2 regions of the Rhizobium sp. 007 genome follow, and region 2 is predicted to be linked to the other one. Evidence: riboswitches for the same ligand, from Rfam matches in the RefSeq annotation. Region 2 holds a riboswitch; the other holds the start of a gene.

Region 1 (15,122 bases), 710 kb from region 2:
TTGGCGCGGCCCGGAAGACTAAGCCTGTGGACCTTGCCAATGACCGCGTTCCTGCTCACTCCGCCGAGTTGCGCCGCGATCTGGCTCGCGCTCAACCCTTCGGACCAAAGCTTCTTGAGTTTTTCGACACGCTCGTCTGTCCAGTTCATGCCCTGTCTCCGCCGTTTAGCGTTGTGAAGGCAGAATCCCTCACCGTTGCTCCGGACACGTCCGAAGCAGGAAACGCCTGACCAATTGTGGTGACTAGTTCCGCCGCATGCAGTCTAGTAATTGAGTTTTAACCTAGTGTGAGGCTGACTCCGTGACAAGAGTCGCGGGAATCCGGATGAATCGAATTTCAAGTTTTCCCCAACTTGCTTCCCGAGCGAGTCATTTCTGCAACATTAGCTGTTGATAAATAGCTCGCCTGATCGCCTGCCGGCCGCATGCGCCCAAATCCGCAGTTTTGTTGACATTACGGCGCGAAACGTAAATAGTGGCCCTCGCCGCCGAAAGGCGGCATTTTTAATTTTTCGGGCCTGGTTTTTAGCCGGAGTCCGGTTGCCCTAACGACGACAGGAGACCGCGCCATGGCTCAAGCCGCGCCGCTATATGACACCTATTCTCGCGCCCCTCTGCGGTTCGAGCGAGGTGAGGGCGTGTGGCTGATCACCGAGGGCGGCGAGCGATATCTGGATTTTGGCGCAGGCGTTGCCGTAACATCCGTCGGTCACGGCAACCCGCATGTCGTTGGAGCCCTGAAGGCGCAGGCCGACAAGGTTTGGCATCTGTCGAACATCTATGAAATTCCAGGCCAGGAAGCGCTTGCCAAGCGGCTGACCGACGTCACATTCGCCGACAAGGTGTTTTTCACCAATTCCGGGGCCGAGGCGCTGGAATGCGCGATCAAGACCGCGCGCCGCTATCAGTATTCCAAGGGCCATCCAGAACGCTTCCACATCATCACCTTCGAAGGCGCTTTCCATGGCCGTACGCTGGCGACGATCGCTGCCGGCGGTCAGGAGAAGTATCTCGAAGGCTTCGGCCCCAAGGCACCGGGTTTCGATCAGGTTCCGTTCGGCGATATCGAGGCGGTCCGCGCCGCGGTTACGGATGCGACGGCGGGCATCCTCATAGAGCCGGTGCAGGGTGAGGGCGGTATTCGTCCGGCGACAAACGAATTCATGAAGGCGCTCCGCCAACTCTGCGACGAGAAGGGCCTGTTGTTGATTCTTGACGAGGTTCAGTCCGGCGTCGGCCGCACAGGCAAGCTCTTTGCCCACGAATGGTCCGGCGTCACGCCGGATATCATGGCGGTGGCGAAGGGCATCGGCGGCGGCTTCCCGCTCGGCGCCTGCCTTGCGACCGCGGATGCCGCTTCCGGCATGAAGGCCGGCACGCATGGTTCCACCTATGGCGGCAATCCGCTTGCCATGGCGGTGGGCAGCGCAGTGCTTGACGTCATCCTGGCCGACGGTTTCCTGCAACATGTGCGCGACGTGGCGCTGGTCTTCCGCCAGGGCCTTGCCTCGCTGAAGGACCGCTATCCGGATGTTATCGAGAATGTGCGCGGCGAAGGCCTGATGCTCGGCATCAAGGCAGCCGTCCCGTCTTCCGAACTGCTGCAGGCCATTCGTGCTGCTCATCTTCTGGCCATTCCGGCGGGCGATAATGTCATTCGTCTCCTTCCGCCTCTGGTCGTCACGGCGGAGGAAGCGCGCGAGGGGCTTGCCCGCGTGGAACGCGCTGCCGAAAGCATTCGCGCCGCAAAGACCAAGAAGACGGCTTGAACGGATAGACGCCTCTCAAGGGGCATACAGGTAAGAACGACATGGCTTCCCCCAAACACTTTCTCGATCTCTCGGCGGTAACCGCATCCGATCTCAGGTCCATCATGGATGATGCGATCGTACGCAAGCAGGCCTTCAAGGCCGGTAAGGGCGATAAGCCGCTCGCAGGCAAGATGCTGGCAATGATTTTCGAGAAGCCCTCGACGCGCACACGCGTTTCCTTCGATGTCGGCATGCGCCAGCTTGGCGGCGAGACGCTTTTTCTCTCCGGCACGGAGATGCAGCTCGGCCGCGCGGAGGCGATCGGCGATACCGCCAAGGTGCTCTCGCGTTACGTCGACGCGATCATGATCCGCACCACGGAGCATCACCGCATGCTGGAACTTGCCGAACGCGCGACGGTGCCGGTCATCAACGCGCTGACGGACGACACACACCCCTGCCAGATCATGGCCGACATCATGACCTTCGAGGAGCATCGCGGTCCCGTCAAGGGCAAGACGATCGCCTGGACCGGCGATGGCAATAACGTGCTGCACTCGCTGGTCGAAGGCGCTGCCCGTTTTGGCTATCGCATGAACATGGCCGTGCCTCTTGGTTCCGAGCCGAAGGATCACTATCTGAACTGGGCCCGCAACGAGGGCGCCCAGATCATGCTTGGCCATGATGCCGACCGTGCGGTCGAGGGTGCCGATTGCGTGGTAACCGATACCTGGGTCTCCATGAATCAGGAACATCGGGCCCGCGGTCACAACGTTTTCCAGCCCTATCAGGTCAACGCGGCTTTGATGGCAAAGGCCGGCAAGGATGCATTGTTCATGCATTGCCTGCCCGCCCATCGTGGTGAGGAAGTGACGGACGAAGTGATCGACGGCCCGCAATCCGTGGTTTTCGATGAGGCGGAAAACCGTCTTCACGCGCAAAAGTCGATTCTTGCATGGTGCCTGGGTGTGATCTGAACCATACTGGGCGCCACCTTTGGCCTGATGGCCTCGTGGCCGCGCGAGTGGAAAGACTTCTGGTCTGCCGCTCGGACTACTAGGAGTAAGACCATGGCAGAAACCGCAAGTGCTCTCGGCGAGTTCGATTTCGCCGGTGATGATCACGTTGTCCCGTTCCAGGTAGAGGGCCTCGATGTGCGCGGCCGCGCCGTCCAGCTCGGTCCCATGCTGGATGCGATCCTCGAGCGCCATCACTATCCGGCACCCGTTGCCCGGCTCCTCGCCGAAGTCATTGTGCTGACGGTGCTTCTCGGGACGTCGCTCAAGTTCGAAGGCAAGTTCACGGTGCAGACCAAGGGCGATGGCCCTGTCGATCTCCTCGTCGCTGATTTCTCGACGCCGGAGAACGTGCGTGCCTATGCGCGCTTCGATCAGGCCCTGCTCGACAAGGCAGTCGCCGCCGGCCAAACCGAGCCGGAACAGCTTCTTGGCAAGGGCGTGCTGGCTTTCACCATCGACCAGGGTAAGTTCAGCCAGCCCTATCAGGGCATCGTCGCGCTCGACGGTACCTCGCTTGAGGATATTGCCGGCACGTATTTCCGTCAGTCGGAGCAGATCCCGACACGCGTCCGCCTGGCTGCCGCCGAATTGTTTGACCGCGACGAGGCGGGTAAGCCGCGCCACCGCTGGCGCGCCGGCGGTCTCGTTGCGCAGTTCTTGCCGGAAGCGCCGGAGCGCATGCGCCAGCCCGACCTCCACGGCGGCGACGGCGATAACGCCGCGCTGGCACACAAGGAAGACGACGCCTGGACCGAAGCGCGCGCGTTGGTCGACACCATCGATGCGGACGAACTGACGGATCCGCAAGTCGGAATCGAACGCCTGCTCTTTCGCCTCTTCCACGAGCGTGGCGTGCGTGTTTTCAGTACCCGGGCAGTTTTCGACCGCTGCAGCTGCTCGCGCGATAAGATCAAGAATGTGCTGAAGGGCTTTTCGGACGACGAGATCGACGCCAGCCAGGAGAATGGCGAGATTGCCGTTACCTGCGAATTCTGTTCCACGACCTACCGGTTTGAGGTCGTGGAAGTCGCATCGGCTGCGGAATGATCAATTCAGCACTCTGAGCAGCCCGGGAGAATCCAGCGAGAAGGCGGGTATTTCGACATCGAAAAGCTCGCCGTCCTCCGTTTCCATCTGGTAGTGCCCGAACATGAGGCCGGAAGGCGTATCGAGCGGACAGCCGGACGAGTATTCGTAGGTGTCGCCGGGTTCCAGCCGGGGCTGCTCGCCGACGACCCCAGGACCGGTCACCTCGTCCACCAGGCCGTTCTGATCGGTGATGTTCCAGTAGCGATTGATGAGCCGTACTGTCAGGTCCGAATTATTGCTGATCACGATCCGGTAGCCCCAGACATAGCGATCATCATCCGGATCGGATTGCTCCTCCAGATAAAAGGGCTCGACGACAACTTCGATATCTCGTGTGAGGGCGCGGTACATGCCTTACACCATAGCCAAGATATGTTACCCGTATCTTATACAGCGCTCGATCCGTCAAGAAACGGCACATGCATCATCCTTCAAACCGCGATGATTGCACGTCGTTTCGAACATTAATCCTAATTTTCGAAGTTAATTCCCGTATTAAAGCGAAGCTCTTGCGCCATTTCTTAGGTGGAGCATGCGGCCGGACCGGCAAGGTCCGGCCGTCGCTATCGCAGGTCAGGACTTAACCTTTGAAAGAGCCTGAGCGAAATCTTCGATCAGGTCATCAGCATCCTCGATGCCGAGCGAAAGGCGAACGGTGCCGGGCGAAATGCCTAATTCCGCGCGGGCGTCATCGCTCAGGTTCTTGTGCGTCGTTGTTGCCGGATGCGTGATCAGGCTCTTGGAATCGCCGAGATTGTTCGAGATTTTGATGATATCGAGCGCATTCTGCAACGCGAAGGCTGCTTCCTTCCCGCCCTTCAGCTCGAATGCGACGAGTGTCGAGCCGCCGGACATCTGCTTGGCGATGATATCGGCCTGCGGATGATCCTTGCGGCCCGGATAAATCACCTTGGCCACTTGCTTCTGTTCGGCAAGGAAGTCCGCGATCCTGGCGGCACTCGCTGTCTGCTGTTTGACGCGCAGCGGCAGCGTTTCGATGCCCTTCAGAAGCGTCCAGGCATTGAAAGGCGACATGGCCGGACCCGTGTGGCGGAAGTAGTCGTGCAGGTTTTCGTCGATCCATTCCTTATCGGAAAGCACGACGCCGCCGAGGCAGCGGCCCTGGCCGTCGATATGCTTGGTCGCGGAATAGACGACGATATGGGCGCCGAGTTCCAGGGGCTTCTGGAAGAGCGGCGTTGCGAAGACGTTGTCGACGACCACCTTGGCGCCGATCTCGTCGGCGAGCTTGGCAACGCCTGCGATGTCGACCACTTCCAGCGTAGGGTTCGTCGGGCTTTCGAGGAAGAAGACCTTCGTCGCCGGGCGGATCGCCTTCTCCCAGTTTTCGAGATAGCGGCCGTCGATGAGCGTGCATTCGATGCCGTATTTCGGCGCAAGCGTTTCGACCACCCATCGGCAGGAGCCGAAGAGCGCGCGGGCGGCAACGATATGGTCGCCGGCCTTCAACTGGCAGAGGATCGCCGCGGTGACAGCAGCCATGCCGGAAGCGGTGGCGCGGGCGTCTTCGGCGCCTTCGAGCGCGCACATCCGCTTTTCGAACATATCGTTGGTCGGGCTTCCGTATCGGGCATAGATGAAGCCGTCCGTCTCACCCTTGAACCGGGCTTCCGCCGCTTCAGAGGTATCATAGACGAAACCTTGCGTCAGGAAGATCGCTTCCGAAGTCTCGCCATATTGCGAGCGCAGCGTCCCTTCGTGAACGAGTTGGGTTGCCGGGCGCCAAGTCTTGCTCATGCCATCACCACCTTCAAACAACAAAAAAACCGGCCGCAAAAGCAGACCGGTTTCATACCCGGTCTTTTTAGCCACTTCTTTAACGTGGCTGCAAGCCGACCGGCCAAATCACCACGGGATAAAGCTGCAATACTGCTGTTAGCTTCTTGCGTCAATTCCTTGAGTTTGGTTTTGTCTGAGGCAAATTATGGATGGAGCATGATGGCTCGCGAAACTGGAATCTTGGCCGATCGCGCAATTGCTGCGCTGTTTGAAACGGGCCGCCTCACGAGTGAGCGGGAACTGGATCGCGATCAGATCCAGCCGGCCAGCCTGGACCTGCGCCTGGGCGCCAAGGCGTTCCGCGTCCGGGCAAGTTTCATGCCGGGTCCCTCGCATCTCGTTGCCGACAAGCTCGACCGGCTGAGCCTGCACGTCATCGACCTCTCCGAAGGTGCCGTGCTCGAAACGGGTTGCGTCTATATCGTGCCTCTCATGGAGCGGCTCGATCTTCCGGCTGAAATGTCCGCCTCGGCCAACCCGAAGAGCTCGACTGGCCGCCTCGACATCTTCACCCGTGTCATTACCGATTACGCGCAGGAATTCGACAAGATTCCTGCCGGTTATTCTGGCCCGCTCTATCTGGAAATCAGCCCGCGCACGTTCCCCGTCGTCGTGCGCCGTGGCTCGCGCCTCTCGCAGATACGGTTCCGGGTTGGGTATTCGATTCTCGGCGAGCCGGAACTGCAGGCGCTGCATGATGCGGAAACGCTGGTCGCAAGCGCCAAGCCGAACGTTTCAGGTGGCGGCATTGCGCTGTCGATCGACCTGGCAGGCGACAAGGATGGCCTGATCGGCTACCGCGGCAAGCATCACACGGCCGTCGTCGATGTCGATAAGAAGGCCGAGCACGATATCTTCGATTTCTGGGAGCCGCTTTACAGCCGCGGTCGCAACGAATTGATCCTCGATCCGGATGAGTTCTATATCCTCGTTTCGCGCGAGGCCGTGCACGTTCCGCCGCACTACGCAGCCGAAATGACGCCCTTCGATCCGCTCGTCGGCGAGTTTCGCGTGCATTACGCCGGCTTCTTCGATCCAGGCTTCGGCCACGCGCCTGCCGGCGGCATGGGCAGCCGCGCCGTTCTCGAAGTCCGCAGCCATGAAGTGCCCTTCATCCTCGAGGACGGCCAGATCGTCGGCCGCCTGGTTTACGAGCACATGCTGGAGAAACCCGAAAGCCTTTATGGCTCCGGCCTTGGATCGAACTACCAGGCCCAGGGTTTGAAACTCTCGAAGCACTTCCGCATCTGAGAGCCTTGACACCGCCACCCATCTGTTGGAAGGCTTCCGTCATCGCGGGTGTAGCTCAATGGTAGAGCAGCAGCTTCCCAAGCTGAATACGAGGGTTCGATTCCCTTCACCCGCTCCAGCTGCTCACGATCCACAGGTGGGACGCCTATAAACGATTGGGCGGGCTCTAGCCGCCCGCTCTCAAAATTCTGTCCAATCGGCGTCCTTGTTTTCCGAAGCGCTGTTCATGCCGAATGCACCGGCAAGCGTCTGGCCAAGTGCGCGTGCAGGCGAAGCGGCGGGCCGCGTGCTCACTGTCGCCACGCGGATTGCGGGTTTTGATACCGGCGCCGGACGGGTCACCGCAGGCCGTGCTGGTGCTTGCGGCATCGGACGCGCCGCTGCGATGAAGCTATCCGTTCCGCTCAGCTTGAACTGGCCTAGCAGTTCGTTCAGCGCGGCGGCCTCCGTTGCCAGGCTGTGGCTTGCTGCCGTGCTCTCTTCGACCATGGCGGCATTCTGCTGTGTGCCCTGGTCCATGGTGTTCACGGCCGTATTGATTTCCTGCAGGCCTGTCGATTGCTCACGGGAAGCCTCCGCGATCGCGTGGACGTGCTGGTTGATCTCCTGCACCTCATGAACGATGGCGTCGAGCGCCTTGCCCGTTTCGCCGACAAGGGCAACGCCGGTCTGGACATGTGTGCCGGAATTGGTGATCAGCGACTTGATCTCCCTTGCCGCATTCGCCGAACGTTGCGCCAGTTCGCGCACTTCCTGAGCGACGACCGCAAAGCCCTTGCCCGCTTCGCCTGCACGTGCTGCCTCGACGCCGGCATTCAGGGCGAGCAGGTTCGTCTGGAAGGCGATGTCGTCGATCACGCCGATGATATTGCTGATCTCGGCCGAGGACTGCTCGATCTGCTGCATCGCCTTGACGGCATGGCGGACGACTTCGCCGGACTTCTCGGCGCCTGCGCGGGTGCGGGCAACGAGTTCGCTTGCTTCCTGCGCGCGGCGGGCGGCGTCCTTTACAGTCGTTGTGATCTGTTCCAGCGCGGCAGCGGTTTCCTCCACCGATGCGGCCTGCTGCTCCGTGCGCTTCGAAAGTTCGTCGGCCGATGAACGGATTTCATTCGCCCCCGCGCCGATCGCCCGCGCATTGGCGCCGACTGTACGCATGGCCTCGTTCAGCTTTTCGACCGAATGGTTGAAGTCTTGGCGCAATCCATCGAGATGTTCTGCGAACGGAACATCGATATGCGAGGCAAGATCGCCCGATGCGAGACGGCGCAGCCCGTCGCCGAGCGCCTCTGCCGCGCCGGATAATTCCGCCGCTTCGCGAGCCTTCTGGGCTTCGCGCTCGCGGCGTTCGCCATCGGTCAGGTTGCGATCGACTTCCGCCTGGGCTCCGAGCTGGATGCGCTCGATCGCGTTGGTGCGGAAAACTTCGAGCGCTTCGGCCATCTGGCCCACTTCGTCGCGGCGCTCGAGGCCCGGTACATCGCCGTCGGTCTCGCCTTCGGCAAGGCGTGTCATTCGCTCACGAAGCTTCGCCATCGGCGACGTGATGCCGGCCTGTGCGATGACGATGCCGAGCGCGATGGCGCCGATAACGGCCGCCGCGATTATCGCAAGGCAGAGATTGATGCGGTCATTGACGCTTGCCGAAACGGCGTCCCCGCCATCGTTGAGCATCGACATCAAGGCATCGTTATTCGCCGTCATCTTCGGTGTCAGTACGGTGAGCTTGGCGTTCAGCTGAGCGGCCGCAATTTGGGCTCCGGCGCTGTCGCCAGACTTGCTCATTTCGGCAACCTTGCTTGAAATCGTTTCTATTTCGGCGATTCCGCTGAGAATATCGTCTATCGCCGGCTTACGGCTGGGCACCAGAACGGCCGCCTCGTTAAGACGGTCACGCGCTTGCGGCAGCTTGCTCGGTGTGGAAAGCGCGGTATGGAAAGCGGGCGTGCCCGCCTTCAGGCTCGCCAGCCTCGTGGTCTGCAGCACGGCGGCGACGACAGACGCGCTGGCGCGCGAGCCTTGCATGGCCGCCAATGCTTCATGGTCGATGAAGGCGCTGTATGTCGCATCCGCATGACGGAACTCGGTGATGACGTAAATCAAACCGCCCATGGCGATCACCCCCAGAAGCATGAGGATGGACATGATCTTGGTTCGTATTTTCAGGTTCTTCAGCAGTGTTCGCATGGAAAATACCCGCTTTCTTAGGCCTTCTGCTTGCCCGGTATTCTGGAAAATCAATGGTTCGAAACTCGGCATAGAGCTGCGGCATGTTCGAAATGATCTGGTGAGGCTCGACGTCCGCGTCATGCAGCCGGCTGAAAAAAAGCCGTCGTCGTCTGCGGCATAAGAATCGATATTGCTTAACGGTGGCCTAACGTTCAAAGCCGATCCCCAGTAATTCGAGGCGCGCATTTCGTGCAATTTCCTATGCTGGAATCTCGCTCGGTGTATGAGGCGTGTTGTCCGGAAGAAGGGGTTCGTCCGGGGCTTCTAGCACGGCCCGCCACGCGGTGGCGGACAGCATGAGCCAGCCGAGCGGCGCCCGATCCATCGCAGCCGGGTCGCCTGTTTGCCGCTGTCATCTGAATGAAGAGGGTAGCCCCAGAAGACGGTGAAGAGATCGATGCCGAAAGGATCGGCTAGGCGGGATGAGGAGGCCGATCTCGGCATGCGCCTTTTTGTCGGACCGGATATCCGTTGCCGCGCGTCAAAGCCGAGGATACCCATCTGCCGCACCTCGATCCGGCCGTTTGCCATCGTCGAGACGGTGCGGCCCGGCGCATATTCCCCGCAACGCATGACTCTGATACACGGATCACCGAGCGACAGTGCCCCGACCCCACGAGCCGGACATGAGACAATCTTTCCTCGCCTCTATAAGGTTTAAGGTTTTTTTTACCTTATTGCAATTAGTAGCTGCATCATCTGTGACGCCTGGCTTTGCGCAGCAGACGCCGTCGTCGCTGCCGCTGCTTTTTGATGCTCGCGAAAGACTTGCCAAGCCGGACCTTTCGTCACTCGTCCGCCTCCGCTTTCTCACCTCCGTCGACTTCCCGCCTTTCAACTTTACCGATCAGAACGGCAAGCTGGCGGGCTTCAATATCGACCTGGCCCGCGAGATCTGCGATGAATTGGAAGTTGCTGCGAAATGCGAGATCCAGGCACTGCCCTTCGCCGATCTCAAGGAAGCGCTTGCAGCCTCCCAGGGCGATGCCGTCATCGCGGGACTGGCCGTCACCTCGGACTTGCGAAAGCAGTTTACCTTCACCCGTCCCTACCTGATGCTGCCGGCCCGCTTTGTGCGCAATGCGAAGGCAGAAATCAACGGGAATACCTCCGCATCGCTCTCCGGACGTCCGGTCGGCGTCGTCAAGGCGACGGTTCATGAGGCCATGCTTGCCGCCTTTTTTCCGGCAATAAAAGCCGTGCCTTTCGAGAACAAGGAAGCGATGCTTACTGCTCTTAAGGATGGCAAGGTGGATGCCGCCTTTGCCGATGCGCTGCAGCTGTCCTTCTGGGTTTCCTCCCAGGCGTCAGCAAAATGCTGTGCGCTCTTCGACGGCCCTTATCTGTCGGAGCAGTTTCTGGGGGAAGGCATGACGATCATGCTTCGCCAGAACGACGGCGTATTGACCGCAGCGCTGGACCACGCGCTTGCAGCGCTTTCCAGAAACGGCCGCCTGCAGGAAATCTATTTGCGTTATTTCCCTTACGGGCTCTTTTAACCCCTGCGGAAGCGGGCGATCGCACTGCGTTCGATGGCAGCGCAGGTGAGCTTGTCGAGTTCCAGCCTGTCGCGGAGCATGCTGAGCAACCGAAGCTCCTCGGCCTTGACCGAAAGGTCGGCGGAGGCGACTTCGACAGCAAGTGCATAGGCGGTATCGTAGAGCCGCGAAGGCAGCGTGTCCTTCACCGTTTCCAAAACGACATCGAGGCCTTCCGGTCCGGCTAGCAGCGATGCGCAGTCGCGGGCAATCGAAATCAGCTTGTCGTGGTCGAAATCCTTGAAGACCGGCAGAAAGCCGATCAGCTGGCCGATGCGCTCCATTTCCCGGTCGTTCATCGTGCTGTCGACAGCGGATGCCATCACCATCACGTAAATCAGCGCGTCATGGGCGGAAAGCGGCTTGTTCATTCGGTCATTCCCTCTGTTTCGGCAGGAGTTTAGGAATTGCCGTGCGCCATTACAAGGGATCGCTAGATCGGATCGAGAGGATTGTCCGGCGGCGGTCCGGGCGGCAACGTCAGCGGCGCGCCCTTGCGCGGATCCTCGCCATAGACGCCTTTCTTCTCCGCTTTGGCCTTCGCACCGGCTTCGGTCAGTGCCGATCCGGGAGCCGCATCCGCCCAGCCGTTTTCGACGAGCCATTGGGAAAGGTCCTGCGCGCCGATCTTGCAGGAGGCGGTCGCAATACCGGTCCAGTTGGCATCCTCCAGATCGCAGGTGACCGAGCGCAGCCGCAGAAAGAGCCGGAAATTCGTCTTCGCCAGCATGCCGCAAGGCCATTCGTTCCCATCCGGTTCTTTGCAGACTTTGTCGGCCTGTGTCGGAACGATACCGGCAAGGCGCAGCGTCCTGTTTCCGAAGGCGAGAATGCCTGCACTCTCGGCGACCGGCCTCGGCAATGTAGCGGCCCTCTGCGGCTCCGGCTTTGGCTTTTCCGGCCCGGCCGTGGCAACCCGTTCCAGCGGCTTGCCATCCGCCTGCGCTGGATAAAATCGGCTCGCTTCATCAACCGGCCGCGCGCTCATGCTGATCTTTGGATCGGGAAGGGCAAGCGGCGGCTTTAAAGTCTCCTTGGATTCGGCAGTTGTGACGGGTTCTCCGCTCGCGGTTGCCGCCGCGTCCGGTTCGGCAAATCGCTCCCTGCCTGCCGCCAGCATCCCGGCGACGATTGTTATTCCCGCAACAGCTGTCAGAAGTGCTGCAGGCCGCATGGAAGATTTTCCTATTGGCTGGCCCAGATAATGCGCGCGATCCAATCCACATCGGAAAGCTCGATCGTCCGGTTCGGATGTTCGGGATTGAGAGACATCAGTTCGATGGAGCGCGGGCTCTGGCGCAGCAGCACCTTTGCCATCACCTCGCCCTCGTGCGTCTTGACGACGACGCGATCGTTGCGGCGCACCTGCGCGCCCGGCTCGACGATCAGCACGTCACCGTCGCGATAAAGCGGCATCATGCTGTCGCCCTGCACTTCGAGCGCATAGACACCAGCCTTCTGTGAGGGGGCGGCTGGAAATTCCACCACATCCCATCCCTGGCCTGCCGGGAAACCGCCGTCGTCGAAAAAGCCACCCGCACCGGCCTGTGCGAAGCCGAGCAGGGGAATGGAGCTTCCCTGCGGCGGGAATGCGCCGTCCGGCAGCCCGGACAAGCTGATTGCCGGCCGCATGAAGCCCATGAACTGCTCCATGGTGGCGCCTGTCGCTTCGAGTACCTTGGCAATCGATTCCGTCGAAGGCCAGCGCAGGCGGCCATCGGCAGATAGCCGCTTGGATTTGTTGAAGGAGGTGGGGTCGAGACCGGCCCGGCGCGCAAGACCAGACGGCGTCAGGTCATGCCGTTCGGCAAGCCTGTCGATCGCTGCCCAAATCTGCTCGTGTGACAGCATCTTGCCTGATCCTGCGCCCGGTGCCGCTCTCCAATCGGCAGGAAGACTAACGCCAAGCTTTCTCAGAGTAAAGAAAAAAGAGGAATAAAATCCTGTTCTGGAGTCAGGCGACCATCGCCATGTTGATCTTGCCGAGCTGGATGACAGCCTGCGTGCGGCTGTCGACGTTGAGCTTCAGGAGGATGGCCGAGACATGCGCCTTGATCGTCGCTTCGGAAACGCCGAGTTCGTAGGCGATCTGTTTGTTGAGCAGACCTTCGCCGAGCATGGTGAGCACGCGGCTTTGCTGCGGCGTCAGCGTGTGCAGGCGGTGAATGAGATCGGCCACGTCCGGATCCTGTTCATGGCCGTCGCGATAATTCTCCGGCGTCGCAATATCGCCGGCAAGCACCGTCTGGATGCTGCTGCGGATATCTTCGATGCCGGACGATTTGGAAATGAAGCCGGAAGCGCCGAGTTCCAGCGCGCGGCGGATCGTTGTCGCGTCGTCGGTTGCGGAAACGATGACGATCGGCAGGCTGGCGAATTCGGCACGCAGCGCCATCAGCCCGGAAAAGCCGCTGACGCCCGGCATGGCAAGATCGAGCAGCATGATATCCGCGTCCGGATGATCGGTTGCGGCAGCACGCGCGGCCGAGAAATCGCCAGCTTCCACGATCGCGTGCTGCCCCTCCATGCCGGTCACGGCCTGGCGCAGCGCATCCCGGAAAAGCGGATGGTCGTCCGCAATGATGATCGTCTGTTCCTGCATCGAAAACCCCCTCCCAAGAGCTCGATTCCATCCCCTCATGTGCGAGGCTTCGCGCCGCACATGCCTTCCGCTTCATATTACTACATCAAATCAGGTCTTCTGCGGAAGAGGCGCGGACTTTTCTTCCTCCTGGAATTGCTTCACCATGCCCATGAAGCTTTTCATCATTCGCTCCATGATGCTGATCGAGCGGTCGATCTCGGCATCGGTGGGCAGCGCCTTGTTGACGATGCTCTTGTTTTCGAGCGCAGTCACGCGGTCGGAAAGCCTGTCGAGTTCGTCGTCATAAGCTGCGCGTTCGTCCGCCGCCATGCGGCAGACCAGCGAACCGTCCTTTTCCTCGCAAAGCGCCATCGCGCCCGTAAGCTTGTCGAGGCGGACGAAATGGTCGCCGCTGCGCTCGAGCTGAAAGCGCGCCGGGTCCGGCTCGGCGGCGAGCGCTGTCAGCGGCAGAAGAATTGCGGCAATCCCGATTGCGATCGTCTTCATGATTGATCCTCCGGATTTCTGTTGCGGCTATCCTGTTTTTCATGGGGGAGCCGTGGACATCGCCGTTCCTTTCCGGCAAAGCGCTCACCTACAGCATCAGCCATTGCATGAGGCCATCATGAGCGTGACACCCGTCGTTTACAAGATCGTGACCGAGGCTCTCTGGCAAGAAGCCAGGCAAAGCGGCGTTTTTCACGGCGCAGGCATCGACCTTAAGGACAATTTCATTCATCTCTCGACGGAAAAACAGGTGCGGCAGACCGTGGCGCTGTTTTTCGCAGGCCAGCCGGGCCTGCTGCTCGTTGCCATTGATAGCGGCAAACTCGGCGACAAGCTGATCTTCGAACCCTCCAGGGACGGCGATCTTTTCCCGCATCTTTATGCCGAACTGCCGCTTTCGGCAGTTATCTGGGAAAGGCCGCTGCCGCTCGATGATGCCGGACAGCATATCTTCCCGGAACTCCTGTCATGATTGGCGCGTTCAAGCACACTGCCCGCAAGGGGCTCTTCCTCTTCGATCCCGAAACGGCGCACGGCATGTCAATCGCCGCGCTTAAATCCGGCCTAGTTCCCGCCTGCCGTATTTCGCCTGATCCGCGGCTGGTGCAGACGGTCGCCGGCCTGACCTTCGAAAATCCGCTCGGCATGGCGGCCGGTTACGACAAGAATGCCGAAGTGCCGGAGGCCCTCTTGAAGCTCGGTTTCGGCTTTACCGAGATCGGCACGGTGACGCCCAAGCCGCAATCAGGCAATCCGCGCCCGCGCATCTTCCGCCTGGTGGACGACGAAGGAGTTATCAACCGCCTCGGCTTCAACAACGAGGGCCATGACGCCGCCTTCCGGCGTCTGTCGATGATCCGCGGCCAGGGCATTATCGGCGTCAACATCGGCGCCAACAAGGACAGCGAAGACCGCATCGCCGACTATGTGGCAGGCATCCGCCGTTTCTATTCGGTGGCGCGCTATTTCACCGCCAACATCTCCTCGCCGAATACGCCGGGCCTGCGTGACCTGCAGGCACGTGAGAGCCTGGCCGCTCTTCTGTCCGCCGTAATTGCCGCCCGCGATGAAGAGGCCGCGAGATCGGGCCGGAAAATCCCGGTCTTCCTCAAGATTGCGCCCGATCTCACCGAGGAGGGCATGGACGATATCGCCGCCGAAGCGCTCTCCCATGGGCTGGAGGGCCTGATCGTCTCGAACACGACGCTCGCCCGCGACGGTCTGAAGGATCAGCGGCAGGCGAAGGAAGCGGGCGGTCTTTCCGGCAAGCCGCTTTTCGACAAGTCGACCGCGGTTCTCGCGAAAATGCGCAAGCGCGTAGGCGCAGCGCTCCCGATCATCGGCGTCGGCGGCG
Region 2 (15,122 bases):
CATTTCGATCAAGCAAAGTCGGCCGCGCCTGATCTGCGTTTCGACGTGATGCTCGACGCGGTCGAAGATCGCGAGTTCGGTGACACGGATGCCGTAAAGCGCCTCGAGGTCTTCGAGCGGCACCTTGAAGAAGGTGAATTGATCGCCCTCGAAATCCTGCGTCAGCGTAAAGCCGAGCATCGCTTCAGGCGGCAGCCCCAGCGTGTTCAGCACTTCGATCCAGAGGTCGATATAGCAGTTGGTTTCCGGCCACATGCGCTCGTTGGAATGCAGCGCATGCTGGCGGTAGCCATCTGGACGGATGGCCGGGAAAACGCAGGACATCGAACCGCTCAGCCCCACAGGGTCTTGCGCACATTCGCCGGCCATTCCGTCACGTCGAGCCCGTGATGATGGAACAGCGCAAGCGCGATGCGCTCGAGACCGAAGCCGACGCATGCAGTGTGCGCGACGCTGCCGTCCTCAAGGTTCAGGTCCCACTTCTGGCCGAAGGAGTCCTGATGATAGTTAAAGCTCATGCAGGCTGTCGGCTTGGCAGCCGACGTGATCGCGATCAGCAGCTCGAACTTCAGGTTCTGATCACGCTGGTTGTTGACCATCATCTTGCCGCCTCGGCCGAAAAATGGATCGTTGGCGACGTCGATGACGACTTCGAGGCCGAGCTGCTTCATCATCTCGACGCCGCGATCCATCCAGCGCTGACGGAAGTCGGTCACATGGCTTTCGGTGCCCATGCAGACATATTCGCGCATGCGGAAAAGCTGCTGGCGGGCGGGATCCTTCGACGGTTCATGACGAAAGCAATAGGACTGCAGGTCGAAGAGGCCGCCCTTCGCAGGCAGATTGCCCCGCTTGGCGATTGTCGGATAAAGCGGATAGCAGGCGGCCGGCGTCAGCACGATATCCGTTGCTTCCTGGCCCTTCGTCCAGTCGTCGCCGACTTCCATGCACTGCAGCAGGTTCATGTGATCGAGTTCACTGCCGCAGAAACTGTGGACGGTGCCCGCAAGCTGCGGGAAGCTTTTCATGTAGCCGCTCTTTTCGAAAAGCGCGCGGTTCATGCCCGGCGGGAAGCGCATGGCTTCTGCGCCATCCGCACCGCCGAACTTGTCGATCAGGCGCTCGAAGGCGGTGATCACGTCTTCGAACTGTCCGCTACGGCCATAAAGACCGTCGACGCCGGTATCGATCAGCAGACCGGATTCGAAGAGCCGGTCTAGAAACGAGGTCTGCATATCCATGACTGTCACCCCAGTAGGCTAGTGTCCTGCTTGTGGACGAGAAGCATGCTCGACGTGTTGCCGAGGATGCGGTCATTCGAGATCATGAGCTGTGCGGAATGAGCGTCGCGCAAATGCCGGCCAAGGCTGAAGGGCGTACCGTTCTTGTAGCCCACGATGCCGCAGATCAGCATGGCGTGGTTGACGATCTCCAGGATCGTTTCCGACGAAGCGATCTTCACGTTGTTCATGGCCACCGCAAAGCCCATCGAGGAAAGCTTGTCCGGATCGGACTTGGCATCTTCGTAAGCCTTGAGACCCGCCACGACGTTCGACTTCACCATCTGCAGCAGAGTGGAGACTTCGGCGAGCCGCAGCGCACCGGGGGGCGGAACACCAGGAGATTTACGGGCGGCGGCACGCACGAAGGCCTGAGCGCGGGAGACGGCGTCGACCGCAATGCCATACCAGACGCCGCTCCACAGCAGATGCGACGAAGCGAGCATCGACTGTGCGGCGATTTCGGCGAAAGGCTTCGGCAGGATCTGAACGGCAGGCGCTTGCCCCTTGAAGAGGAAGCCGTCGGAGCAGGTGCCGCGCATGCCCAGCGTGTTCCAGATATGCGTGCGCTCAAGTGTGTACTGGTCCTTGAGAAACGCCGTCAGGACCTGATCCGAGGGTGCTGCGTCCGGATGGCTGCGAGAGGTTATGAGGATCGCATCGGCATGCGAGCCGTAGGAGATCACGGTCGCGTCCTTTTCGAGACGGCAGCTGTCGCCGCTGACCTCGATGGCGCAGATGCTGTTGCGCAGATTGCCGCCGATCCCGCCTTCGGTCGTCGCCGATGCGATCAAAAGCTGCTCGGCGGCGATGCGCCGCATGAAGCCCGCATGCCATTCACTTTCGGTGCCGTGCTCGACCAAGCTTGAAAGCTTGATGTGGTGCATGGCGAAGACCATCGCACTTGCGGCGCAAGCCTGGCCAAGAAGGGAGCAGAGTTCGGCGACTTCGGTCGTCGAAGCCCCCTCGCCACCCAGGTGGCGCGGCACTTGAATGCTGAGCAGGCGCTCGGCTTTCATCGCATCGACGGCCTCGCATGGAAAGCGGCCTTCGGCGTCGACGGCGTCGGCATATTTCGCGGCGATCTCGGCAACGCGCGCCGTTCTGACGGTAAAACTCTGTTCCGTGATCTTGACCGGAAAGTTCATCACGCGACCTTCCGGTTGTCCTTGATGATATCGACGGTCTTTTCGATCGCGGAGATGCTGGCAAAGGACTTGCGATTGAGGAGATTGTCCGGGAATTCGATATCGAAGGCTTCTTCGATGCCAAGCATGAGCTGCACGGAAGCAAAGGATGTCAGGCCGGCCGCATAGAGATCGGCATCGTCGGCTAGCTGATCGATCGGAACAGGAAGCTTGCCAAATTTGGCGAGCAGTTCGCGGATAGTCTTGTTCATCCTTAGCAACCTCCAAGATTGTCATGATCCCGAGTGGCGATTTATCGCCTTCATCATGAGCGTTCTTTTAGGCCGGAAAACAAAACATTCCGCTAACTTGTCTGGTTAAATATGAGGAAGACTCGCAGTTAAAATTTTAGGGAGTACCTTGCCTCGATGGCCTTTATCTTTTTCTTGACAGACACTTAGGCGTTACTCCTGTCTCAGGCGCCAAGATTGGTGTCCAGGCTGAAAGTGCAGAAATGATACGCCACGTGTCTTCACGTCACTCGGAAGGCGGGTAGGAATGCTCTACGCCATGGTAATCCAATACGGAAAAACAACCATCCGCCGTCTTCCGGACAGAATTTTCGCCAATCACTGCCTTTCCGTGGCCACCTGGGATATCAAGGATATAGGCCGGCTGACAAAGGCCTGAGATGCGGCCGCGCAGCGAAGAAACGATCTTCTTGCCTTCTTCGATCGTCAGCCGGAAATGGCTGGTGCCGGGCGCCAGATCGGGATGATGCAAGTAGTAAGGCTTGATGCGCGTCTCGACGAAGGTCTTCATCAGGTCCGCCAGAACGCCGGCATCGTCGTTGACGCCCTTCAAGAGCACGGACTGACTGATCATGACGATCCCGGCATCGATGAGCCGGCCACAGGCTGCACGGGCTTCGATCGTCATTTCGCGCGGATGGTTGGCATGCAGCGCTATATAAGTCGTCTTGCCGCTCGCTTTCAACGCAGCGATCAACGTCGCATCGATCCTCTGCGGATCGACAACAGGCACGCGTGTATGGAACCGGACGATCTTCACGTGATCGATGGCCGCAAGCTCCCGCATGATCTCTTCCAGCCGTCGCGGCGAAAGGACGAGCGGATCGCCGCCTGTAAGGATCACCTCCCAAATCTCCGGATGGCTGCGGATATAGTCGAAAGCAGCCATCATCGCCGCCGGATCGAGCGTACCGAGACCTTGAGGACCGACCATCTCCCGCCTGAAGCAGAAGCGGCAATAGACCGGACAGACATGCACGGCCTTCAGCAGCACGCGATCCGGATAGCGATGCACAATGCCTTCAACCGGGCTGTGCGTATGATCACCGATCGGGTCGGCGCGCTCCTCAGGTGTTACGACAAGCTCGGCCGCATCCGGCACGAACTGACGCGCGATCGGATCGTCGACATCGGCTCGATCGATCAGCTTAGCGACGGTCGGCGTCAGGGCGATCGCATATCGTGCAGCGACCTCTTCCAGTGCCAGCCGGTCGCGATCGGCCAACAACCTGGCTTTCGACAGGTCAACGACACTTTTGATCGGCCGGACGATATTCATCAGCGATACTCCGCAACCGGCGCCCACAGCACCTGGTCGATGCGCGAGGCTCCTGTCGCCAACATGACCAGCCGGTCGAAGCCGAGCGCGATGCCGCTTGCCTCGGGCATGATCGAAAGCGCATCGAGGAAATCCTCGTCGATCGGGTAGCGTTCGCCATAGACGCGCGCTTTTTCTGCCATCTCGAGCTCAAAGCGGCGGCGTTGTTCTGTCGCATTGGTGAGTTCGCCGAAGCCGTTCGCCAGTTCAACGCCGCAGGCATAGAGCTCGAAACGCTCCGCAACCCGCGGATCGCGTGCCGAGGGACGGGCGAGTGCCGCTTCGGAAACCGGGTACTCATCCAGAATGGTCACGCGGCCGAAACCGAGGTGGGGTTCTATCTTTTCAACCAGGACGCGGCTGAAGAGGTCCGCCCAGCCGTCGTCGGCCGAGACGCGCATGCCGTTCCGGCGTAGTTCGGAAGCCAGATATTCCCGATCCGTCGAACCATCGGCGGCGACCGACGCCAACAGGTCGATGCCCGCATAGCGCTCGAACGCCTCTGCGACGCTGATGCGTTCAGGTCCGGCGAAGGGGTCGGTTTCAGCGCCCCGATAGGTCAGCTTTGGCGTCTTCACGGTTTCGGCGGCTAGCGCCAGAATCCGCACGCAGTCCATCATCAGCGTTTCATAGCTTTCGCCGGCGCGATACCATTCCAGCATCGTGAATTCGGGATGATGGAATGGGCCGCGTTCGCGGTTGCGATAGACATGCGCGAAGCAGGCGATGCGCTGCTCGCCGGCGGCGAGCAGCTTCTTGCAGGCAAATTCCGGTGAGGTGTGCAGGTAGAAGGATGTCGCCTGCCCGTCCGTCGTCAGCGCCTCGGTTGCAAAAGCGTGCAGATGTGCCTCGTTGCCGGGCGAAACCTGCAGCGTCGCAGTATCTACCTCGATGAAATCCTCGCGCGCGAAGTAGCCGCGCAGCGCCGCCTGGATCGCGTTCCGCCCAATCAGGAAGGGGCGGCGGTCCGCGTGGACGCTGGGGCTCCACCAAGGAGACGCTTTGGCGCTGGTAAGGTTCATTCTCAGCTTTCATCACCAGGCTCGCCAACGCGAGGGCTGGCGTTTTGCCGGATTTTAGGTTAGTTGCGCCCCAACGAAAAACAATTGGCGTCATCGGGACCATCCAGACAATCCCTCTACGACGCCAAAAGCCGAGTTACAAGGAAGTCTTATGGTCAAGGTCATCGCCTCTTCGGTCCGCAAGGGCAACGTTCTCGACGTAGACGGCAAACTTTACGTCGTTCTCACCGCGCAGAACTTTCACCCCGGCAAGGGTACGCCGGTCACCCAGGTCGACATGCGCCGCATCGTCGACGGCGTAAAGGTTTCCGAGCGCTGGCGCACGACCGAGCAGGTCGAGCGCGCCTTCGTTGAGGATGTGAACTTCCAGTATCTCTATGAAGACGGCGAAGGTTTCCACTTCATGAACCCGGCGACCTACGATCAGGTTGTCGTCGACAACGAAACAATGGGCGACCAGAAGGCCTACCTCCAGGAAGGCATGACCTGCATTCTGTCGATGCATGAAGGCATCCCGCTGGCACTCGAGCTGCCGCGTCACGTCACGCTCGAGATCACCGAGACGGAACCGGTCGTCAAGGGCCAGACGGCGTCGTCCTCCTATAAGCCAGCGATGCTTTCGAACGGCGTGCGCACCCTGGTGCCGCCGCATATCAACGCGGGCACGCGCGTCGTTATCGCAACGGAAGACAACTCCTACGTCGAACGCGCCAAGGATTGATCCTTCGGACATATCAGACAGAAAGGCCGGCCAAATGCCGGCCTTTCTGTTTTGATTACAGATGCGGGTTGCGCGGCCGGTATTTTCTCACCAGCCGCTGATTGACCTCCGCAGCTCCGGGCATGTTGGCGCTGAGATAGACTGGTGCGTCGCCGGACTTCGAAAGCACTGACGCAACTTCAGCGAAGATTGCGTTCAGCACTGTCGCTCCGACAGCCGTCGACACCGGGCCCACCTTGAGACTGCTTCCAGCCAGATCGAGCACGGCATCGCCGGGCGGCAAGCCGTTATCCAGCACGACATCGGCGATATCCACGAGCCGGCGGCGGCCATTGGCAATCGCGCTCGAATAGGCAACCGAGGTAACAGCGATCACCTTGGCGCCGATCTCGCGGCCATAGTCCGCGGCCTCGATTGGTGCGGCATTCACACCCGAGTTCGAAGCAATGATGATGACGTCGCCTGGCTGCATCCCGTAGCGCTCCAGCACCGGCCGAACGAGGCCTTGCGTGCGTTCATAGACCGAGCTGATGACCGCCCCCTCATGCAGCATCGCGGAGCCGATGAGAACTGGCACGGTGAACGCAAGACCGCCGGCGCGATAATGCACCTCCTCGGCCAGCATATGCGAATGGCCCGTGCCGAAGACGTAAACGCGCTTGTCATGACGCGCCGCATCGAGAATGACTGCTGCGGCCTTCGCCATGGGTTCGGCAAGGCTTTTCTTCAAAGCCTCGAGACGGCCGATCAGATTGGAGAAATAGGCATCCGTAACCGCCGTCATGGCATTTCCTTTGCTTCAGGCCGCCTCGCCGTCGATCCACGTGGCGGTGACTTCGATCGCATCCGTCAGATGCACGAGGTCGGCGCGCGCTCCCGGCGAAAGATGGCCATAACCATCGAGCCGGAGAAACCGGGCCGGATAGAGCGTTGCCATGCGCAGCGCCTCGGCAAGCGTCAGATCAAGATAGGTGACGCCATAGCGGATGGTCGACGCCATATCGACATCCGACCCGGCAAGTGTGCCGTCCGAAAGCACCAGCTTCGAGCAGAAGCCCCCCTTCTCACGCCGCACGGTGCGACCGTTCAGCATGAAGCTATCCTTTTCGGAGCCAACCAGCGACATGGCATCCGTCACGAAGAAGAGCTTGCCCTCCCCGCGCTTGGCGCGAAGTGCAGTGCGCAGCGCTTTTGGATCGACATGATGGCCGTCGGCGATGATGCCGCACCACGTCGACGGATGGTCGATTGCCGCGCCAACCAGACCGGGTGCGCGGTGACCCATCTGGCTCATGGCGTTGAAAAGATGGGTGACGCCGCGTACACCAGCATCGAAACGCTCTTCTGCAGCTTCGCTCGAACAATCCGAATGGCCGATGCTGACGATGATGCCAGCCTCGCTCAGTTCGCGAACTTGAGCGACCGTCACCTGTTCGACCGCCATCGTCACGAGCAGCGTACCGATCGCCTCACGGGCGCGGATGAAAGCCTTGACATCCTTGTCTTCGACTGGGCGCATCAGTTCGGCCAGGTGCGCGCCTTTGCGGGCGGGCGCCAGATGCGGACCTTCCAGATGAAGACCGGCCACGCCGCAATGGGTGTTAACCGCATCCTTCGCGGCCTCGATCGCAGCCGCCGTCGCATCTGCCGTATCGGTGATCAGCGTTGGAAGCAGCGCCGTCGTACCGTAGCGCCGGTGACCGTCAGCAATGATACACATCGAAGCTGCCGACGGCTCATCGTTCAGCATGCGCCCGCCACCGCCATTCACCTGCGCATCGACGAAACCTGCCGAAAGCACACCGCCGTCAAGCAAGATCGTCTCGCCTTCGGGCAACTCGTTGCACGAGGCAATGGCCTCGACCCGGCCATTGGCAACGATCAGCGCCTTTTCGTCGTGGAACCTCTCGCCGTCGAAGATCCGGGCACCGGTGAAGATCTTGCGGGGTATCATATCGTCTCCGTGACTTTGAGCAGGTTCGCCGGCTTGTCTGGATCGAAACCCTTGCGGCGCGTAACTGACTCGATCAGGCGATAGTAGACGAGAAGCGACACGAGCGGATCGAGTAAGCCGTTGCCCGTCGTCGGCACGAGCAGATTGACGCCGGAAAGCGGCTGCGCCGAGAACGGTACCGTCGTTGCGCCGAGCTTCTGTAATCGCTCGAGTGCCTGAACGTTGTTGGCATAGGCCGCATCGTCGGGCATGAAGGCGACGATCGGGAAACCCGGCTGAACGAGGCGCATCGGGCCATGCATCAGCTCTGCCAGCGAGAAGGCTTCCGCGTGAAGGCCGGACGTTTCCTTGGCTTTCAGCGCGGCCTCGAGCGCGATCGCCAAAGCTGGCCCGCGGCCTGCCGTATAAAGCGAGGTTGCATTGAAGAGCACGTCTTCTGCGGCAGCCGTATCGATACCAGCTGTCGCCGACAGAGCCTCTGGCAACCTCTCCAATGAGGCTTGCAGATCGGCCGTACCGCCAATCGCAGCCGTCACACCGGCGAGCGCGGCAACCGAGGCGATAAAGGACTTGGTCGCGGCAACACTCTTTTCCGCACCTGCATTGAGGTCCAGAACGATATCTGCCTGCTTTGCAAGCGGGCTGTCGGTGACGTTCACAACGGCGATCGTCGTCGCGCCGCCACGCTTGGCAGCATCCTGAAGGGCAACGATATCCGGGCTGGCGCCGGATTGCGAAACCGTGAAGTGAACACCATCCTTCAACTGTAGAGCCGCACCATAGACGGAAGCGATCGATGGGCCGACGGAAGCGACGGGAATACCGGCAGTGATCTCGAAGAGATATTTGAAGAAGGTTGCGGCATGGTCCGAAGAGCCACGCGCTGCCGTCGTCACCACGCTCGGGCGAACCGAGGAAAACAGCTTGGCGATTTCGGCGAAAACCGGCTTCTCCTTTTGAAGGAGCGTCGCGACCACGTCCGGCGACTGGCCCGCCTCCTGCAGCATCAGCGACTGGATCTCACTCATAGGTCATCTCCAATTTTCAGTTCGGCCACGAAATCATAGGCATCGCCGCGGTAGTGCGAACGGGTGTATTCAACGACGCGCTGGTCTTCCAGGCGCGAAATCCGTTCGATCAAGAGTGCTGGCGCACCGGTCTTTACATTCAGCATCGAGGCTGATGAAGGATCGAGCGTCACGGCGGTCAGCCGCTGCAGAGCACGCACCGGCTTGTGGCCGTTTGCGGCCAGCGCATCATAAAGCGATCCCTCGCCACCGGCATTGCCGCCGAGGAACTTGACCGGCACAACCGCCCGCTCGATCGCCAGCGGCAAACCATCCGCAAGGCGCAGACGATCCAGGCGCAGAACGGCCTCATCCTGCCCAAGTCCGAGAAGGAAGGATTCTTCCGGCGATGGCGAATTGATCGTGCGGGACAATATCCTTGCCGCCGGCGAACGGCCGCGTGAGCGCATATCGGCCGAGAAAGACGAAAGACGCCAGAGCGGCTGCTCCATGCGCTCCACCTTACTGGAAACGAAGGTACCGCTGCCGTGACGCGATTCCAATGCGCCGGATGCCATCAGATCACGATAGGCGGTTCGCACCGTCACGCGGCCGAGCTTCAGAGCTTCGGCGAGATCGCGCTCTCCGGGAAGGGCTGCACCCGGCTTGAGAAGGCCTTCCTGAATGAGGCCGGTCAACGCCAGTGCCAGCCGCTTGTAGAGCGGTCCCGTCATCGTTTCGTCGCGCAGACCGCGGGCATTGAGCTCCGCTACCAGACTGGTTCTATCCATGGATTAACCATAGAACCTATTTAGAACCACTTTTCAAGCTGAATCTCTGCCGCAAAGATAAAAACCCTCGTGGCGGCACGAAGGTTTATGAGTGATCGAATGTCCGCGAAGATCAGCTTTTCGTGAAGATGTAATCCGTTTCCTGCCGCAGCACCTCGCCTGGGCGCAGCACCGCATTCGGAAAGCCCTCGTGATTGATCGCATCCGGCCAAACCTGCGTTTCGAGGCAGAAGCCGGCGAAGGGCCCGTATTTCCGCCCCCCGATACCCGCGACCGCAACGTCGAGCTTGAAACCGGCATAGAACTGTATGCCCGGTTCGGTGGTTCTAACCTCCAGCGAGACACCGGAGTTGACGCTGCGTGCCAGTACGACGGAGCGTTTGGCCGTGCGTTCCGTCGAAAGGCAGAAATTGTGGTCGTAAAACGCCTGCTCGCCGTCATCGAACCGCTTCATCGGGGCCATTTCGCGGAAGTCGAAGACCGTGCCTTCGACCTGGCGGATCTCGCCGGTCGGGATTTGTTTCTCGTCAGTCGGTAGATAATGATCGGCAGCGATCATGATATCGTGGCCGAGCGCATCTTCGCGGCCGTCGAGATTGAAATAGGCGTGCTGGCAAAGATTGGCGAGCGTCGGCTGGTCGGTGGTCGTCTCGTAGACGACCGAGAATTCGCCATGGGCATGCACACGGTAAGTCGCTTGGACCGTGCAGTTGCCTGGATAGCCTGCGCGACCGTCCGGGTCGACGATCTTCAAGACGACACGGTCGGCATCGTGCTCGACAATCGTCCAGTTGCGCTTGGCGATATTGTCGCTGCCGCCGTGCAGATGCGAAACGCCCTTTTCATTGAGCTCGAGCTGATAGGCCTTGCCGTCGAGGGTAAACTTGCCACCGCCGATGCGGTTGGCACAGCGGCCGGGCGTTGCACCAAAATAGGAGGAATGGGAGGGATAGCTGGCAAAGTCGTCGAAGCCGAGCAGGAGAGGCGCATCATGGCCGTCGAGCCGCAGATCCTGGATGACTGCCCCCCAAGTCATGATCTTGGCTGTAAGGCCGCCGCCCTTGATCTCGACGCGATAGACGGTTTCGCCGTCTTTCGTCGTCCCGAAAACTTCCCGTTCGAGCTTTTCCGACATAGTTCGCCATCCCAAATCTGTGTTCGTTTCAGGCCCGCGAACCTGCCTCCATTTGTTGAGGACCGCAACCGTCAAACACAAAAAAGAAACGCCGCCGCAACGAGGTCAGCGGCGGCTGCAGTTCAGATTTTTGTACCGATTTCGTCGAGATTATAGGGTGTCGTCTGGTAGATTTCGTTGATCCAATTGCCAAAGAGCAGATGCGCATGGCTGCGCCAGCGGTTCTGCGGTGCGAGCGACGGATCGTTATGCGGGAAATAGTTATGCGGCATCTTGATCGGCACGCCGGCATTCACGTCGCGGAAATATTCGTCGGAAAGCGATGTGGAATCGTATTCCACATGATTGAACATGTAGAGCCGCTTGCCTTTTTTCTCGTGCACGAGACACACGCCCATCTCGTCGGATTCCATGAGGATTTCGAGGCTTGAGGACTTGTCGATATCGGCGCGCCGGACCTCGGTCCAGCGCGAAACCGGCACTTCGAAGTTATCGGAAAAGCCATTGAGGTAGACGGATGAAGGCTTGAGGTTCTTATGGCGATAGACGCCGAACGCCTTTTCCTTCAGCTCGTATTTCGGAACCTTGTGGAAATGGTAGATCGCCGCCATTGCGCCCCAGCAGACATTCATGCTCGAATGAACGTTCGTCTCGGTCCAATCCAAGATCTTCTTCATCTCCGTCCAATAGGTCACGTCCTCGTAAGGCAGAGTTTCGATCGGTGCGCCAGTAATGATGAAGCCGTCGAATTTGCGATGCCTTACCTCCTCCCAGGTCTGGTAGAAAGCAAGCAGGTGGTCTTCGGACGTGTTCTTGGCCCTATGGTTGCCAATGCGGATCAGCGAGAGCTCCACCTGAAGCGGCGAGGCGCCCACAAGGCGCGCCATCTGCAACTCCGTCTTGACCTTGTTCGGCATGAGATTGAGAAGCCCGATCTGCAAAGGGCGGATATCCTGACGGATCGCCGCCGTTTCGGTCATCACCCGCACGCCCTCATGAACGAGGGTCTCGAAAGCGGGCAGCGTATCGGGGATCTTGATGGGCATTGCGGTCACTCAACAAAACAAAAGGTACCGGCAAATAAAAAACCGGCGGCGAAAGAATCGCTACCGGTCCGCACGCGGCCCTTTAGCGACTTATTTAACGTGGCTGCAAGCCGGCCGGCCAAATCACCACGGAGAACACTAAATAGCGCCGGAGCCCACGCGAATCAATCGCAATTCTGAAGGGGCGCGTTGAACCAAGGTAACTCACGCGTTAATGACTGGTAGAATCTGTTGATGGACAGGGCGCGTCACCATGTTAATCAAGCATCATCATGGTCCGCATGGAAGGACATAATGGCAGACGACGTCGAAGGCAGGCCGAGCATTCAAGGGCAGGATAGAGTAGGTTACGATCTGAGCCTCGGATACCGCCTGAAACTGATGTTTGCGGCATTCTGGGATTCCAAGGTCCGCGGAAAGATTCTGCTTCTCGCCTCGATCTTGCTCGCGGTGATCCTGGCGACGGCCTATGGCCAGGTCATTCTGAACCGCTGGAACGCGCCGTTCTACGATTCCCTGCAGCGCCGCGACGTCGGCGAATTCTTCCATCAGCTCCAGGTCTTCGCGTTGATTGCCGGTTCGCTATTGCTCATGAACGTCGGCCAGGCGTGGCTCAACCAGATGACCGCGCTTTATATGCGCGAAGGGCTGACCCGCGACCTCGTGGATCACTGGCTGAAGCGCAAGCGTGCGCTGCGTCTCGCCTCAACCGGCCTGATCGGGGTCAACCCGGATCAGCGGCTGCATGAAGACGCCCGCAACCTTGCAGAAAGCACGACCGGCCTCACGCTCGGCCTCATCCAGTCGACAATCCTGCTCGTCAGTTTCATCGGCGTTCTCTGGGAGCTTTCGAGCGGCTTCGTCTTCCATTTTCGCACCTACGCCTTTGCCATTCCGGGCTATATGGTCTGGGCCGCGATCTTCTATGCGGCATCCGCGTCGATCCTCAGCCAGATCGTCGGCCGCAAGCTGGTGATCTTGAATGCCGACCGCTTCTCCAAGGAAGCGGAGCTTCGCTTTTCGCTGATGCATGCCAACGAGAACATGCCGGCGATTACCGTGGCCCGCGGCGAGGAAAACGAACGCCGGCGGATCAATGAGGATATCACTTCGGTACTTGCCATCCTGAAGCGGCTGACCATGGCTAGCACCAACCTCACCTGGGTTTCGGCCGGTTACGGCTGGCTGGTCATCGTCGTCCCGATCATCGTCGCGGCTCCCGCCTATTTTTCAGGCAGCCTGACCTTCGGCGAACTGATGATGTCCGTCGGCGCCTTCAACCAGGTGAATACCGCCCTGCGCTGGTATGTTGCCAATTTCGCCGCGATCGCCGAGTGGCGCGCCACGCTGATGCGCGTGACCGATTTCCGCCATGCCTTGCACGGCATGGACGAACCCATCAATCCGAAGAATGCGATCACCTACGAGGATAACGCAGATACGCTGACCCTCAAGAACCTCATGATCGCCGCCAAGCTCGGCGAAGAGATCGATCTGTGCGGCGGCTTTGCCGTCCGCGAGACGGATGTCACGATCAGAGCCGGCGAGAAGGTCATGATCAACGGCGATCATAATGTGAACCGCAAGCTGCTGTTCCAGGCGCTTGCAGGGCTCTGGCCCTGCGGCAGCGGCAAGATAGGCCTGCCGCCCGCCGACGGCATGGTTTTCGTTCCAGAAGTGGCCTATGTGCCCGGTGGCACGTTGCGCGAAGCGCTCTCCTTCCCGGAACCGGTGGACACCTACAACAGCGAGGACGTCGAAGCAGCGCTCCAGAAAGCCGGCCTTAGCCACCTTATTGCGCGTCTCGATACGCGGGCCCGCTGGGATAAGATGCTCGACTCCGACGAGCAGAAGGGGATCGGCTTTGCCCGCTTGCTGCTGGCCCGGCCGCGCTGGATCATCTTCGACGAAGTGCTGGAGGGCCTTGAGCCGGAATGGCAATCAACCCTGATGGCGCTGCTGGCGACGCTATCCGATTCCACCATGGTTTATATCGGACGGTCCGAGGCCTACCTCGAAACCTTCAATCCGCGCGAGTTGCATTTGCATCCACTGGCAGCGAAGATCGAGCAGTCGGCCTTTCCGGCAGCAGGAACTGGCACGGCACACGCACCTGCACCGGTCATTTGAGTAGTCGCAGTACTATGCGTCCGAACCAAGGACAGAAAAGACCTGCGCGATCTGACAGAAGGCGGAAGCCTTTCCGTCCGGACGGAACCTAGCCCTCCAGCTCTTCGCGCAGCATTTCGAGCTCCAACCATTCTTCTTCCATCTTCGTCAGGCTGTCGCGCAGCTTTTCCATCTCCGCCGCAAGCCGGTTGAAGGTGGCAGTATCTTTGCTGAAGAGATCGGGATCGGCCATCTTTTCTTCGCGCCTGGCGATTTCAGCTTCTGCCTTGGCCATTTCCTTGGGCAGGGTTTCGAGCGCGAATTTCTGCTTGTAAGAGAGCTTGCCTTTGCCCTTCGAGGCATCTGCCACAGATGCAGCCGCCTCAGCTTTCGGCTTCTCCGCGGCCTTTTCGATCTTCTTCCGCTCCTCCATTGCGCCCTTGCGCTGGGCAAGCATATCGGAATAGCCGCCGGCATATTCGATCCAGCGCCCATCAGGCGCGTCGGGGACGGCGGGCGCGATTGTCGAGGTCACCGTGCGGTCGAGGAAGTCGCGGTCGTGGCTCACGAGGATAACCGTGCCCGGGAAGCCGGCGACGATTTCCTGCAGCAGGTCCAGCGTCTCGAGATCGAGGTCGTTGGTTGGTTCATCGAGGATCAGAAGGTTGGTCGGGCGCGCGAGGATGCGCGCCAGCATCAGCCGCGCGCGCTCACCGCCTGACAGGTTCCTGATCGGCGTGCGCGCCTGCTCCGGCTGAAAGAGGAACTCCTTCATATAGCCGGTGACGTGCCGTTGCTCCCCGTTCACCAGCAGATTCTCGCCGCGCCCGTCGGTCAGGTAGTGCGCGAGCGTATCCTCCAGATTGAGATCTTCGCGCTTCTGGTCGAGCGTTGCAATCTCGAGATTGGTCCCGAGCTTCACCGTGCCACTGTCCGGCGAAAGCTGTCCCGTCAGCATCTTCAGAATCGTCGTCTTGCCCGCGCCGTTTGGTCCGACCAGACCGATGCAATCGCCGCGATGGACGCGGATTGAGAACGGCGCAACAATTTGACGGTCATCGAAAGTCTTGGTGATCTTTTCCGCTTCGATCACCAGCTTGCCGGATTCCTGCGCATCGGACACCGCAGCCTGCACGGTCCCCTGCGGCCCCTTGTGGCCACGATGCTGCGAGCGCATGGTCTGCAACTCGCCGAGGCGTCGCATGTTGCGCTTGCGCCGAGCGGTTACGCCATAGCGCAGCCAGTGCTCCTCGCGTTCGATCGCCTTGCCGAGCTTGTGCTGCTCCAGTTCTTCCGCCTCG

What was found. Region 2 has a riboswitch for S-adenosylmethionine ahead of metA (homoserine O-succinyltransferase). Riboswitches for the same ligand answer to the same signal wherever they lie in the genome.
Region 1: another riboswitch for S-adenosylmethionine. It lies ahead of ISN39_RS00785 (O-succinylhomoserine sulfhydrylase); the one in region 2 lies ahead of metA (homoserine O-succinyltransferase).

The regions. Positions count from the first base shown of each region.
Region 1 covers NZ_CP064187.1:158,168-173,289, forward strand. Annotated here, with positions in the region: gene ISN39_RS00760 (GcrA family cell cycle regulator) at 1-149, opposite strand, end outside; gene ISN39_RS00765 (aspartate aminotransferase family protein) at 570-1,769, shown strand; gene argF (ornithine carbamoyltransferase) at 1,811-2,728, shown strand; gene ISN39_RS00775 (Hsp33 family molecular chaperone) at 2,822-3,817, shown strand; gene apaG (Co2+/Mg2+ efflux protein ApaG) at 3,818-4,210, opposite strand; gene ISN39_RS00785 (O-succinylhomoserine sulfhydrylase) at 4,433-5,617, opposite strand; SAM riboswitch at 5,664-5,742, opposite strand; gene ISN39_RS00790 (2'-deoxycytidine 5'-triphosphate deaminase) at 5,816-6,910, shown strand; tRNA gene ISN39_RS00795 (tRNA-Gly) at 6,955-7,028, shown strand; gene ISN39_RS00800 (methyl-accepting chemotaxis protein) at 7,091-9,088, opposite strand; gene ISN39_RS00805 (hypothetical protein) at 9,048-9,260, shown strand; gene ISN39_RS00810 (transporter substrate-binding domain-containing protein) at 9,766-10,638, shown strand; gene ISN39_RS00815 (tellurite resistance TerB family protein) at 10,635-11,048, opposite strand; gene ISN39_RS00820 (thermonuclease family protein) at 11,111-11,851, opposite strand; gene ISN39_RS00825 (helix-turn-helix transcriptional regulator) at 11,863-12,528, opposite strand; gene ISN39_RS00830 (response regulator transcription factor) at 12,632-13,279, opposite strand; gene ISN39_RS00835 (hypothetical protein) at 13,370-13,768, opposite strand; gene ISN39_RS00840 (DUF952 domain-containing protein) at 13,887-14,240, shown strand; gene ISN39_RS00845 (quinone-dependent dihydroorotate dehydrogenase) at 14,237-15,122, shown strand, end outside.
Region 2 covers NZ_CP064187.1:3,746,556-3,761,677, forward strand. Annotated here, with positions in the region: gene ISN39_RS18345 (DUF1839 family protein) at 1-324, opposite strand, end outside; gene ISN39_RS18350 (amino acid--[acyl-carrier-protein] ligase) at 333-1,241, opposite strand; gene ISN39_RS18355 (acyl-CoA dehydrogenase family protein) at 1,247-2,428, opposite strand; gene ISN39_RS18360 (acyl carrier protein) at 2,428-2,679, opposite strand; gene ISN39_RS18365 (lysine-2,3-aminomutase-like protein) at 2,945-3,997, opposite strand; gene epmA (EF-P lysine aminoacylase EpmA) at 3,997-5,058, opposite strand; gene efp (elongation factor P) at 5,210-5,779, shown strand; gene ISN39_RS18380 (SIS domain-containing protein) at 5,835-6,563, opposite strand; gene nagA (N-acetylglucosamine-6-phosphate deacetylase) at 6,579-7,730, opposite strand; gene ISN39_RS18390 (SIS domain-containing protein) at 7,730-8,761, opposite strand; gene ISN39_RS18395 (GntR family transcriptional regulator) at 8,758-9,531, opposite strand; gene ISN39_RS18400 (aldose epimerase family protein) at 9,644-10,666, opposite strand; gene metA (homoserine O-succinyltransferase) at 10,789-11,712, opposite strand; SAM riboswitch at 11,775-11,852, opposite strand; gene ISN39_RS18410 (ABC transporter ATP-binding protein/permease) at 12,007-13,842, shown strand; gene ISN39_RS18415 (ABC-F family ATP-binding cassette domain-containing protein) at 13,931-15,122, opposite strand, start outside.